4 regions of the Neobacillus sp. DFD-2R genome follow, and region 4 is predicted to be linked to each of the others. Evidence: riboswitches for the same ligand, from Rfam matches in the RefSeq annotation. Region 4 holds a riboswitch; each other region holds the start of a gene.
What was found. Region 4 has a riboswitch for thiamine pyrophosphate ahead of AC3ANV_RS10770 (acetylornithine deacetylase). Riboswitches for the same ligand answer to the same signal wherever they lie in the genome.
Positions count from the first base shown of each region.

Region 1: it holds a riboswitch for thiamine pyrophosphate, as region 4 does, so the genes downstream of both, AC3ANV_RS17835 (ABC transporter substrate-binding protein) here and AC3ANV_RS10770 (acetylornithine deacetylase) in region 4, are expected to answer to the same signal.
Region 2: it holds a riboswitch for thiamine pyrophosphate, as region 4 does, so the genes downstream of both, tenI (thiazole tautomerase TenI) here and AC3ANV_RS10770 (acetylornithine deacetylase) in region 4, are expected to answer to the same signal.
Region 3: it holds a riboswitch for thiamine pyrophosphate, as region 4 does, so the genes downstream of both, thiC (phosphomethylpyrimidine synthase ThiC) here and AC3ANV_RS10770 (acetylornithine deacetylase) in region 4, are expected to answer to the same signal.

Region 1 covers NZ_CM173228.1:3,570,004-3,573,179, forward strand. The annotation lists gene AC3ANV_RS17825 (ABC transporter permease) at 1-17, opposite strand, end outside; gene AC3ANV_RS17830 (thiamine-binding protein) at 17-307, opposite strand; gene AC3ANV_RS17835 (ABC transporter substrate-binding protein) at 320-1,312, opposite strand; TPP riboswitch at 1,499-1,608, opposite strand; gene AC3ANV_RS17840 (hypothetical protein) at 1,914-2,075, shown strand; gene AC3ANV_RS17845 (S9 family peptidase) at 2,198-3,176, opposite strand, start outside.
Region 2 covers NZ_CM173228.1:1,638,921-1,642,096, reverse strand. The annotation lists gene AC3ANV_RS08040 (methylmalonyl-CoA mutase family protein) at 1-719, opposite strand, end outside; TPP riboswitch at 994-1,102, shown strand; gene tenI (thiazole tautomerase TenI) at 1,216-1,845, shown strand; gene thiO (glycine oxidase ThiO) at 1,838-2,977, shown strand; gene thiS (sulfur carrier protein ThiS) at 2,988-3,176, shown strand, end outside.
Region 3 covers NZ_CM173228.1:2,486,300-2,489,475, forward strand. The annotation lists gene AC3ANV_RS12435 (DUF1003 domain-containing protein) at 214-789, shown strand; TPP riboswitch at 889-1,002, shown strand; gene thiC (phosphomethylpyrimidine synthase ThiC) at 1,176-2,951, shown strand.
Region 4 covers NZ_CM173228.1:2,142,271-2,145,446, reverse strand. The annotation lists gene tenA (thiaminase II) at 1-369, opposite strand, end outside; gene AC3ANV_RS10770 (acetylornithine deacetylase) at 366-1,667, opposite strand; TPP riboswitch at 1,760-1,860, opposite strand; gene AC3ANV_RS10765 (DsbA family oxidoreductase) at 1,926-2,657, opposite strand; gene AC3ANV_RS10760 (ABC transporter substrate-binding protein) at 2,852-3,176, opposite strand, start outside.

The sequences.
Region 1 (3,176 bases), 1.4 Mb from region 4:
AAAAGTATTTTCTTCATTATCGATATTTCTCCGTCAATTGGTCCATAGTAATTCCGCTTGGTTGGTACAGTATTTTCACTTGGGAAATCACATTACGGCTTCCGATTTCAATCATTCGTTCATTCATTGCAGCGATAATACGAAATAAGTGCTCAAGCTCGCCCTCCATCGTCGTTTCTAATGGATGGACTTCATATTTCACTCCCGATTCATCGATTACGCGAATTGCTTCATCCACATACGGGATAACATCTTCTCCGTCTTTTGTTTTCGGTAATATTTGAATGCTGATCAATGCATTGGCCATTTTGATAACCTCCTATTTTGGTAAAAATTCATTCGTAAATGCTTTATTCGCATCTAATTTTTTATCAAGAAGTTTATGGTCATACATCCAAGAAGCGTAGTTTTCCCAAACCATCTTCTTTTGGATCCCCCATTGCTTCGCATCGTCCTGATATTTCGGTGATAACCATTTTTGGCTCGCTTTCACAAGCTTTGGATCTAAATCCGGGGCCGCTTTAATAAGGATATCAGCCGCTTGGTCAGGATTTTTAATCGCATACTGATAGCCCTTTGTTACTGCCTTTAAGAACGCTTTTACTGTTCCGGGGTCTTTTGCAATCATATTTTCATTTGTTTCCAAAACAGGCGTGTAATAGTCGAGCTTATCGGAATAATCCGTTAAGTAAATCATGTTAATTTTTTCATTGCGAAGCTCAGCTTCTACACCTGTCCAGCCGTAATAAATCCAGGCAAAGTCAACATTCTTTTTAATCGCGGTAAAAAAGTCGGTGTCTCCCGTATTAATAATTGTTACCTTATTGACATCGGCATTTTCTTTTTTCATTAAAGAATCAATAACAGATTTTTCAACCGGTGAGCCCCAGCCGCCATAGGTTTTTCCTACAAAATCCTTTGGAGATTTGATATTTTTGGCAGCAGGTGATGCAAAGCCGGATGTATTATGCTGAATGACAGCCGCAATCGATACCAGTGGTACACCCTGGATGCGGGCCTGAGTGATCGCTTCCTGATAGCCAACCCCAAAATTGGCCTTTCCCGAAGCCACCAGCTGATCCGTACCGGCTTGACCAGGCATGATAATATCTACATCTAACCCTTGATCTTTAAAATAACCTTTTTCTTTCGCTACATATAATCCAGTATGATTGGTGTTCGGGGTCCAATCCAGAACAACAGAAATCTTTTTCAGTTGTTTAGTATTCCCCTTCGAAGTATTTGTCTCCTTTTTACTGCTGCAACCGGCAATAAGAAAAACAGATAATAATAGAACGAACCACTTTTTCATTTTTAAAGCCCCCATATGTTAAAAAATAATATCTCTTCCGGATAACATCCGGATGTAACAGAAACAAAACGTAAACAAGAAACAACCTGATAGACGTAATGTTGTTAACATTTTTGAATAAAACAAGACCTAAACAAATAATGCACCCAGGTTTTAGCAACCTGAGTGCATATTAACAAACAATCAATTGTTTAAGAATATGTTCCCTCCGCCGGTATCAACCAGATCAGGTTCCAAGGGTCTACGTCTTAAGAACGATATCTCAACCGGCAACACCGGTCCCCCTACATTTCATTGTATCCATTTTATTTCCCTCACTATTATACCGGAAGCATTTAAAGATGCCAGCCCAGTGCAGAATTCAAAAAATATTTTTCTAAGTTTCAAGAGGGATAGGCAGGAATTTAAGATCATTTTTCCGAATTATATTGTGTAAAAAGGAAGGTGAAGCAGTCATTAATTGTTTCATAAAAAAGAAACATTCACAAGTTAGTATCATAAGATGAATTATTACTATTTTTTGCGTATTTCTATTTCTCGAATTATTTGTTTTTCATCCTTTATTATATTGTCATATCTAACTTTGGAAGGTGTGAATAATTTGACAACCAATTCTGAAACGAAAAAAATTGATGTTAATTCAACCATTTCATTAAAAGGAATCGTGAAGGCCATATTTAACGATACCATTCATGTGCAAATTGGTGGAAAGATTATTACCTTGCCAAAAGGGGATTTTTTGTTAGATAATTCAATGAATTAATTTGAATGGCTGCAAGAAAGGGCCTAATCTTATATTTACGCGTTACTAAAACCCGCCACTTACTAAAGTGGCGGGTTTCCTTTAGTTTAATAAAGCCCTCTATATTTCATTGATTGCTAAAATTAATTTCCGATATATTGTTCGAGGAAATCGGCCACCTTCGTGTACGTAAAAATTTTATTTTTTAGTTTTTCGAAGGAATGGCCTTCATCTTCAAAACGGAAGTACTTTACTGCATGGTTTCTTTCCTTTAATTTATTTACTATTTGTTCGGATTCTTCAATTGGGACACGCGGATCGTTTGCACCATGAAAAACCATAAGAGGGCATATAATTTTATCGGTATGGTTTAATGGGTCAATTTGATCAAAAAACGCTCCATCCTTTTCAATCGTTCCATATTCAAACTCCCGAAGTTTTTGACGCCATGGATTTGTATTTTTAAGAAAGGTTCTAAAACTTGAAATCCCCACAATATCAATCGCTGCGGACCATAATTGAGGAAAATGGCTGATAGCTGCCAGAACCATAAATCCTCCATAACTGCCCCCCATGATCGCTATTTTACGTTGGTCAACGCTCCCCTCTGCTTTTAGCCAATCTACTAACGATACCAAATCTTTAACGGAATCCATTCTTTTTCTAACATCATCAAGGTGGGTATACGTCTTTCCGTACCCGGTACTGCCACGAACATTCGGAGTACAAACTGCAAAGCCAATGCTCAGGAAGTATTGCAGGACAGGATTATAAACGGCACGAATTTGGCTTTCAGGACCACCATGTACATAGATGACAACCGGGTGTTTTTTTGAAGTATTTTTCGGCTTGTAAAAAAAGGCTGGAACATGAAGATTGTCAAAAGATTTATAGGTTATTAGCTCCGGGGTAACCAATTTATTTTCCAAACCCTGTGACCGGATGGAGGAGGTAAGTCGTTTTGTGTAAATTGGCTTAATCTCAAGCTCCCAAATATCAGAAGGATGTTCAGGCCCATTAAAAACATAGGCTAATTTTTGGTTATCGGGTGAAAAAGTAAGATCAGAGATCACTCCCATCGGTGTTTTCCATGTATAAAGATTACTTGTATTCAAGTCAACA
Region 2 (3,176 bases), 500 kb from region 4:
AGATAAAATACCCCTGTGGCAGCTGCAATTCCAAGCTCCTGAACGGCATTTGCTCCCCCATTATGGTATGGAGATGTATTGATTAGAACAGTCTGTAAATTGGGGAGTTTTTTATGTGCCTGCTTAAGCGTTTCTGACCATTCAGCAAAATAGATATCGTCGTTTTCCGGAAGAAATCCGTCTATTACAAATGTTGAAAGCGGATCTGATGCTATGTATCCTGTCACACTTGAGCCATCACATTGATTTTCTGTCAGTTTTACCAAGACTGATAATATGTCCGGCTGCATTTCACAAGCATTTATTGCGAAGGGATATTTATGAAAATAGTCTTTTAATAGATTTAATAGAAGCTCATTCGTTTCAAATAACTGTTTTGTTAATTCAAACGAAATAACCGTTTGACCTCTATTTAATGCCTGTTCAAGCTTTTCCTCTAACTCTGTTATTGTTGTATATGGTATTCGCTGGGCAACCTTCCATTTATTCGTGATATAACCAAGCGGAAAAATTCCTCTTCTAAAATCGGAACCACCCGGATAAGCAGCTATCGATTTTTCATCTTCTTGGAAATAAAGCGGTTTCAAAAGTATGTTTTCATATGTTGAGGATTTCAGTGATTCAACCGATTTTCCTTTGATGGATTCCTCAGCCTTTTTTTCCCATTCATCAATATGATTTCTTGGAAATGTTTGATTCTTCATCTCTTTTAAACCCATAAATCTCGCCTCCCAACAACAGAATTTCTAATTGCAAAAAAATTCTAACACATTACTATATCTTATTTTAGAATAGAAACAACATTCAAGCAATGAAAACCGTCAACAAGTATGATGAAAGCGCTAGCCAAATCGGGGGACATATTTTATGCCCGATGTCCGGCTAATGGAAATTATCAATTTTTATTGCACAGAACAATAAATCAATTGACATTTACAATAAAGGCGCTACTATTATAGATGTAAGGTGAATTCTACAAATTAATATGTGATGCTTATCCGCTAGGGGTGCCTTTTTAAAAGGCTGAGATTGAAGTACTACTTCGGGACTCTAAGGACCTGATCTGGATTATACCAGCGTAGGGAAGTGGAAAACTAGACGTTTGACAAATGAAGGCCTTTTCATTTCAAATTTTCAACCACTTTCTTTACAAAAAGAAAGTGGTTTTTTGTTTTTCAGATTTATTTTAAGGATAAGCAGAATATTACTAAAGGGGTGACTCAAATTTTAAATAGTTTAAAAGAACTACATATTGTATCCAATGGCAAAATGCCGATGGATAAACTAAGTGAAATTTTAATGGAGATTCACCCATATATAACGGCAATTCATATACGAGAAAAACAAAAATCTGCACAGGAAATCTATCAAGCAGTCCAGCTTTTCACAGAAAGAAACATACCATTATCAAAGATTATTATTAATGACCGTGTGGATGTTGCCTTCGTTACAGGTGCAGCAGGAGTTCAATTAGCATCACATAGTTTAGATCCTTCAATTATAAAAACAAATTTTCCCGGGCTTTTGCTCGGATGTTCTATCCACTCCTTGGAAGAAGGACAAAAAGCATTACAGAGTGGTGCTGATTATGTGCTTTATGGTCACGTCTTTTCTACAAAATCAAAACCGGGATTATTACCTAGAGGTTTAGAAGAATTTAAAAGGCTAACAGGACTACTTGACCTTCCTGTCATTGCCATTGGCGGCATTACACCAGAGAATACTAGACATGTAATTTCCGCCGGCGCTAAGGGCATCGCGGTTATGTCCGGAATATTAGAAGCCCACGATCCATTAGCAGCTGTAAGGTCTTACCAAAATGAATTAAAAGATGGAGATGTGTAAAGTGAAAAATTCATTTGATGTGGCAATTGTCGGGGGAGGAATAATTGGGTCCTCTATTGCATATCAACTTGCAAAAATGGGGAGAAAAGTAATTGTTCTTGAGAAGGAACGTTTAGCTTGTCAGGCATCCAGTGCCGCTGCCGGAATGCTGGCAGCACAAGCGGAAATCGAAAAAGACGGTCCATTTTTCCAATTAGCTTTAAAAAGCCAGGCAATGTTTTCATCTATTTCGAACGAGATGCTTGAATATGCCGGCATCGATATCGAATTTGTTAATAAAGGGATGTTAAAAATTGCTGAATCAGAGGAAATAGCCCTGGAATTAAAAAAACAAGTCACGTTTCAACGGAGGTGGGATCCTAGCATCAAATGGCTTGATTCAAAGGAATTACAAGAAATGGAACCTGCTCTATCTTCCAGTGTTACCGGAGGGATGTACCTTCCAAATGATGGGCATGTCCAAGCCGCTAAATTAACATATGCATTTGCTAAAGCAGCAGTACATTTTGGCGCAGAAATTCATGAGTATACTGAAGTCCTTTCATTTATTTATGAACACGGGCAAGTCAAAGGGGTAAAAACAACAAAAGGTGTAATTAATTGTGAACAGGTTGTCATTGCGACAGGAGCTTGGGCTGCCAAATTAATGCACGAAACCGGGTTGGAAATTAATGTTTATCCTGTCAAAGGGGAATGCTTTTCAGTCATGACTGAAAAGCCGATTATTAACACTACGATTTTTTCCGATAAACGTTGTTATTTAGTACCTAAACGAAATGGTGAAATTTATATCGGTGCTACAATGGTGGAAAATACAGTTGATAACAGGGTAACGGCCGGAGGAATTACGACATTAGTAGAAAGAGCTGTTCAGCTGGTTCCACAGATTAAGGACGCAAAATGGGAGCGGGTTTGGGCAGGAATTAGGCCGCAAACCGGTGATGGGAACCCATACATTGGTGAACATCCAATTTGGAAGGGTTTGTTTGTTGCAGCAGGACATTTTCGAAATGGGATTTTACTAAGCCCTCTTACAGGGAAACTAGTAGCTGCATTGATGGACCGAAATTTAACAGATGATAAAACGCTCTCTGCTTTTCGCTTGGATAGACATTGCAAAGCGGTTCAATAGGAGGTGGAATATGAACGTACAACTGAACGGCGAAAATATACTTTTACCCGAAAATATTGTATTTGTTTCAGACGTACTAAAGCATTACCAAATTCATGATAAAGTGGTTGTCGTCGAAATAAATGGAGAGATTTTAACAAGGATGGAACATCAAAGTACTAGATTGTCTGATCGAGATCGAATTGAAATTGTACATTTT
Region 3 (3,176 bases), 340 kb from region 4:
ACAGAATTATTATAATCGGGGATACATCAGAGCCCCTTTTTGGGTACATATATTTGCGCCGGATTCGCATTTAGTTTAACAGTCCCAATTTTTTAAAATATCGGGATGGCTGTTGGGATAAGCCTGTTAAAGGAATTTAATTTCACATTTAAAGATATATGGTTAAAACTTAATCACCTAACAAAGCTTTTATTTGTAGAAGGAATGAGAACAATGGATAAAAGGAAGATTTTTTATGTGAAGCCTGAAATTAAAGACGATGCCTCAATTATTCAAGGTTTTGATATTGAAATTAATAAAAATGATGCACAACGCATTGATCGATTAGTGGATAACTACGAAAGCAGCATAATGACTCATCTTGACGAAGAATATGTAAAACGAACAACGAAAGCAGACCGACTTGCAGACAAAATTGCTAAATTCGGCGGTAGTTGGAAATTTATTATTTGGTTTGGAGTATTTCTTACCGTTTGGATAGTCTGGAATACGATTGCGTTTACCAAGCATATTCATTTCGATGAACCACCCTTTATCTTATTGAATTTATGCTTATCCTTTATTGCTGCCTTTCAAGCCCCTGTCATCATGATGAGTCAGAATAGGCAGGCTTCCCGTGATAAACACGAATCCATTATTGATTTTGCAATAAATTATAAAGCTGAACAGGAAATTGATGATATGCAGAGTCACCTTCATCGAATCGAAGGGGAATTAATTCAAATAAAACAACTTTTAACCTCGTTACATCAATGTGGTGTTTTTGAACCGGACGAATCAAAAAAATAAAGCATTCTATAGGAAAAAACGCCCATATTTAAAATTAAAACTTTCAAAATAATGAACACTATGTTATTATCAAACCTAAAGTTACATAATTAAATTCAATAGCTCTACTAGGGGGGTCCGATGGCTCGGACTGAGAAAAGAATGCGTAAAATTCTTTGACCCTTTGAACCTGATCTGGATGATACCAGCGTAGGGAAGTAGTTTCGAAGGCGTCGTCTTAATTTTGTGAACACGCCACTACTTTTTGACGATTAATCAGGTTCTGTGTAAACAGAACCTTTTTTTTATTGTCATTCATTTACACGTTTGTCCGAAAGGCTGCTTGTAATGAACTATGCTGTTACTTTCCTGATCGAAAAATCTACCCATTTTAAGGAGGAAGTTTCATGCAAAAGCAAGCAGAAGTGAACATTGAGTTAAAATCACAATTTACGGGAAGTAAAAAAGTTTATGTTGAGGGATCACGATCAGATATTAAGGTTCCAATGAGAGAAATTGAGTTAAGTCGAACAGAAACTAGTTTTGGAGAAGAAGAAAATGCACCAATCCGGGTCTACGATACAAGCGGCCCATACACAGATTCAAATTACCATATCGATATTAGAAAAGGACTTCCAGCGTTACGGAAGAAATGGATTCTCGAACGTAATGATGTTGAGACGTATGAAGGCAGAGAAATAAAACCTAAAGATAACGGATACCTTGAAGGTGATGAACGTGCAAACCTTGAATGGTTTCCTAATCTTAATAAAACACCTCTACGTGCAAAAGAAGGAAAAAATGTCACGCAAATGCACTATGCTAAAAAAGGCATTATTACTCCTGAAATGGAGTACATCGCGATTCGTGAAAATATCGATCCCGAGATTGTTCGTGACGAGGTTGCCCGAGGCAGAGCAATTATACCGGCAAATATAAACCATCCTGAAAGTGAACCAATGATAATTGGACGCAAATTTCATGTGAAAATTAATGCGAACATTGGGAATTCAGCTGTTACTTCCTCCATTGAGCAAGAGGTTGAAAAGATGACATGGGCAACTCGATGGGGTGCCGATAACATCATGGATTTATCAACTGGGAAAAATATTCATACGACAAGAGAATGGATCATCCGCAATTCCCCTGTTCCGGTTGGAACTGTGCCAATCTATCAGGCACTTGAAAAGGTGAATGGAATTGCCGAGAATTTAACCTGGGAAGTTTATCGTGATACGCTAATTGAACAGGCGGAACAAGGGGTCGATTACTTTACGATACATGCCGGTGTTTTATTACGATATATTCCATTAACAGCCAAACGAACAACGGGAATTGTCTCCAGAGGCGGCTCGATTTTGGCACAATGGTGCTTAGCTCATCATCAAGAGAACTTCCTTTATACTCACTTTGAAGAAATTTGTAAAATTCTGAAGCAATATGATATTTCTGTTTCACTAGGGGATGGATTGCGTCCCGGAAGCATAGCTGATGCCAATGATGAAGCGCAGTTTGCTGAACTTGAAACATTGGGCGAATTAACTGAAATTGCTTGGAAGCATGATGTTCAAGTAATGATCGAAGGTCCCGGGCATGTGCCGATGCATATGATTAAAGAAAACGTTGATAAGCAAATGGAGATTTGCAAAGAAGCACCTTTTTACACATTAGGACCATTAACAACCGATATTGCTCCAGGATATGATCATATTACATCAGCCATTGGTGCTGCAATGATCGGCTGGTTCGGAACAGCTATGCTATGTTATGTTACACCAAAAGAACATTTAGGCCTTCCAAATAAGGATGATGTCCGCGATGGTGTTATTGCCTATAAAATTGCCGCTCATGCAGCTGATTTAGCCAAAGGACACCCAGGTGCACAAGTTCGTGACAATGCCTTATCGAAAGCTCGCTTCGAATTCAGATGGGAGGACCAATTCAATCTCTCATTAGACCCGGAACGGGCAAGAGAATACCATGATGAAACTCTTCCGGCTGAAGGAGCAAAAACTGCTCATTTTTGTTCGATGTGCGGACCAAAGTTTTGTTCAATGAGAATTTCTCATGATATTCGCGGAATGGCAAATGGAGATCAACCAGGTGAGGAATTAGCCATTGAAGAGGGAATGAAACAAAAGGCAGAGGAATTTGTAAATGATGGATCAAAGATTTATCGATAATAGTAATTTCAATGAGATAAAGAAATTAAAGGAAGAAGTAGAAATCTTACATCAGAAGATCCATCACTTACAAAGAAAAATTAACAATATCCAACATCATTGTAAACATATATTTCTAGAATCATCAGGAATGAGGAAATGCCAAAAATGTGGTTTCGGTGAGAGTACTTATTATTGATTATTTAATAAACCCCTAAGTTTAGGGGTTTATTACTTTTTAAGCGG
Region 4 (3,176 bases):
CCCATTCTGCGCGACATTCAGCATGTAGCGTGTATAGGCTAAATTAATCGGGGTAGGCTTTGTTTCCTCCAACTGCTGATGGGTAATTCCAAACCGTTCAGCATATCGACGGTGCAGCTCCATTTCTCCGTGCAAGGTCTCATGCAGCAGCCTTGCAAAAGCAGCCATCGTTTCGAGGTCTTTTGCCTTTACGGCACCTAAAGCAAAAAGCCTGGAATAATCAATTAAAAACACATAATCCTGTTTCATGTAACGGATAAATGATTCAACAGGCAATTCCCCAGTGCCCATCCCCACTACAAAAGGATGCAGATGGGTTTTCTCCCAAATTCCCGTTACTTTTTCAAAAAGAAATTCTGTAAACTTCATTTTTTTGCCTCATTCCTGGTAGTATTGCACCATTCAGCAATAAAAACGGCTAATACTTTTGTAAAATCTACTAATTGCCTGATTTCAACTTTTTCATTGACGGCATGGGCATCCTCTAATTTTCCAGGCCCAAATATGACCGTTGGAATTCCTGCCCGTCCAAGCCAACCTGCATCGGTAACAGTTGGAGACATTCCTATGTTTGGCTTTTGCGTTAACAATTTTTCAAATGAATCTGCTAACAGAAGCGTACCCGGGTGCTCAGGATCAATTTCTAATGAAGGGAAAATCTCACCCCGATCCTCAATCATCGATTTTCCACCCCACGTGAATTGCGGCGGATTATCTCGCAACCACGGATCGGCTTCAGCCACCGCATGAATATGCTGTTCAATTTCCTTGATAACCGCTTCGTAATCTTCATTCGGATAAAAATGAACCGTGATCCAGAGCGCACAGCGATCGGCAACAAAAGCGGCATGCCTGCCTCCTTCAATTACAGCAGGATTAATGGTATTGCTTCCAGGTTCGAAGCCTTCATAGCTTTTCGTTACAGCCCAATGCCGTTCAAGCTCCTGAAGCCCCGAAATGATTTTCATCATTTTCTCAATTGCACTGGCACCCTTAACACCGCCACCCGCATGTATCATCTTCCTGCGCAAGCCATCGTGATAGGTTTCTTTACTTTGAATTGTAATCCAACCTGTAATGACGCCGCCCTGTCCTTGGATATGTAAGTCACTAGTATCGACGACTACAGCATAATCGGCTGTATATCCTTTTTCGGTACAATCAAGGGTTCCCGCTTCTCCCACTTCTTCGCCGATGACCGACTGAAATTGAAGATCTCCTTTAAGCGTGATACCAAGTTCTTTTAATAGTTTAATAGCCATTAGCGATGCTGCTATTCCGCCCTTCATGTCGGCAACACCGCGTCCATAAATATAAGAATCTTTGATATAAGTGGTAAACGGTGATTCATCCCACTCTTTATCATCACCAACCTCGGCGACATCCATATGACCGTTGATAATTAAACTATTATATTGATCAGATGCTTCTCCTTTTAAAACGCCGACAACATTGGGGTCACCAGGGTACACATCCCACTTATCGGTTTTAAATCCCAAATCTTCCAAGTATTCTTTAATGACTTCCTGCACATCATTTGTATTACGTGCAGGAGGGCTTACTGTTGGAAACGCAATTAGTTTTGTCAGTAATTCAATCAATTCTTCTTTTTTTGCTTCCACTTGATCCGAAATCTTTTGTGACAAATCTTCAGATATCGCTCTCATTTTTCTTTCCCCTTAATTGCAAAATAAAAACCACTCACTTTCGGAGAAATGAGTGGTTTGAAGATTAATGTCAAATTAAATGAGGCTGACATAAATGATTCGTTCCACTTCCCTCCGCTGGTATCATCCAGATCAGGTTCAAAGGGTCTAGAACAAAGTTCCATCTCAGCCAAAGGCCCCCCTAGTGTGAGTCGATCAACATATAAAGTTCAAAATATAGTAAAACTATAGCACAGAATTAGAAAATGTAAAGTAATATTACTCTTTTCGTTCCGGAATCACACAGCTGCCATCCGCACAGCTTGCATCTTCTGCATTCTCTGATGAAAGGTTCTGCAACACCGGTGAGGCAGATTCCTCTTGCCACACTTGTTGGAGCGCACCATTGAATGTTGCAGTCGGTTGTGCACCGGAAATTGCGTATTTTTGATTTATAACAAAATAAGGTACGCCGCCAATGCCATATTGTTGTGCAATTGATTCATCAATCCGAACATCATTTGCATAGGCGTTTTTATCCTGCAGCATCTTTAATGTTTCATCACGGTCAATGCCTGCAGCTTCTGCGATATCTGCCAAGGTATCGTAATCCCCGATGTGCTTTGATTCAGTAAAGTATGCATAAAGCAGCTTTTCAGTAACTTCTGCTTCTTTCCCATACGTTTTCGCAAATTTTGTCAAACGATGGGCATCAAAGGTATTCGTTGGTTTCATCGTGTCAAAGTGGTAGGTTAATCCCACTCCGGCAGCCTGCTGCCCAACATTTTGATTTGCTTGTTTAGCTTGTTCAAGACTCATACCATATTTTGCTGCTAATACTTCGTGCATATTTTTATCGATATTCTTTGGTGAATTTGGATCGAGCTCAAAGCTTTTAAATTCCACTTCTACCTGATCCTTATGTGGAAATTGATCCAGCGCTTCCTCTAACCTGCGCTTCCCAATATAACAAAAAGGACAAGCGAAATCAGACCAAACTTCTATTTTCATGTAAACACCTCGATTTTCTACGATTAAGTACTATAGTAACACAACCAGCATAAATCCCATATTTAGCTGCTTAAGACCGAAATATTTACCCTTTAATAAAAGGGTAAATCCTTTGGCCTGGTTTTAACAAAAAGTTGCCTTTTTCACCATAAAACCGGGGCCGCAGCAAGCGGCACCCGGTCATATGAAAATCATTACTTCACTTTATCAACAAATTTGTTTGTATATGTCTGGCTAAGATCGACACTCTTTACAGCCGGTTTAAAGGCAGAGAGAATTTTCTGAACATTTTCCGGAACCCCTGCAGGCATTTTTCCATCAGTTGTGAACATTGGAAGCTGACCTTTAAGGGCCTGGATATATACGGCTTTATCACCTGCATAGTACTCCTCCGGCATTTTATCGGCAATTTCTTCAGGAGTATGGGTACTCATCCATTTCAGTGTTTTTACATAGGCATTAGCCAATTTTTGCACAACATCCGGGTTCTTTTTCACAAAATCGTAATTCATATAGAGA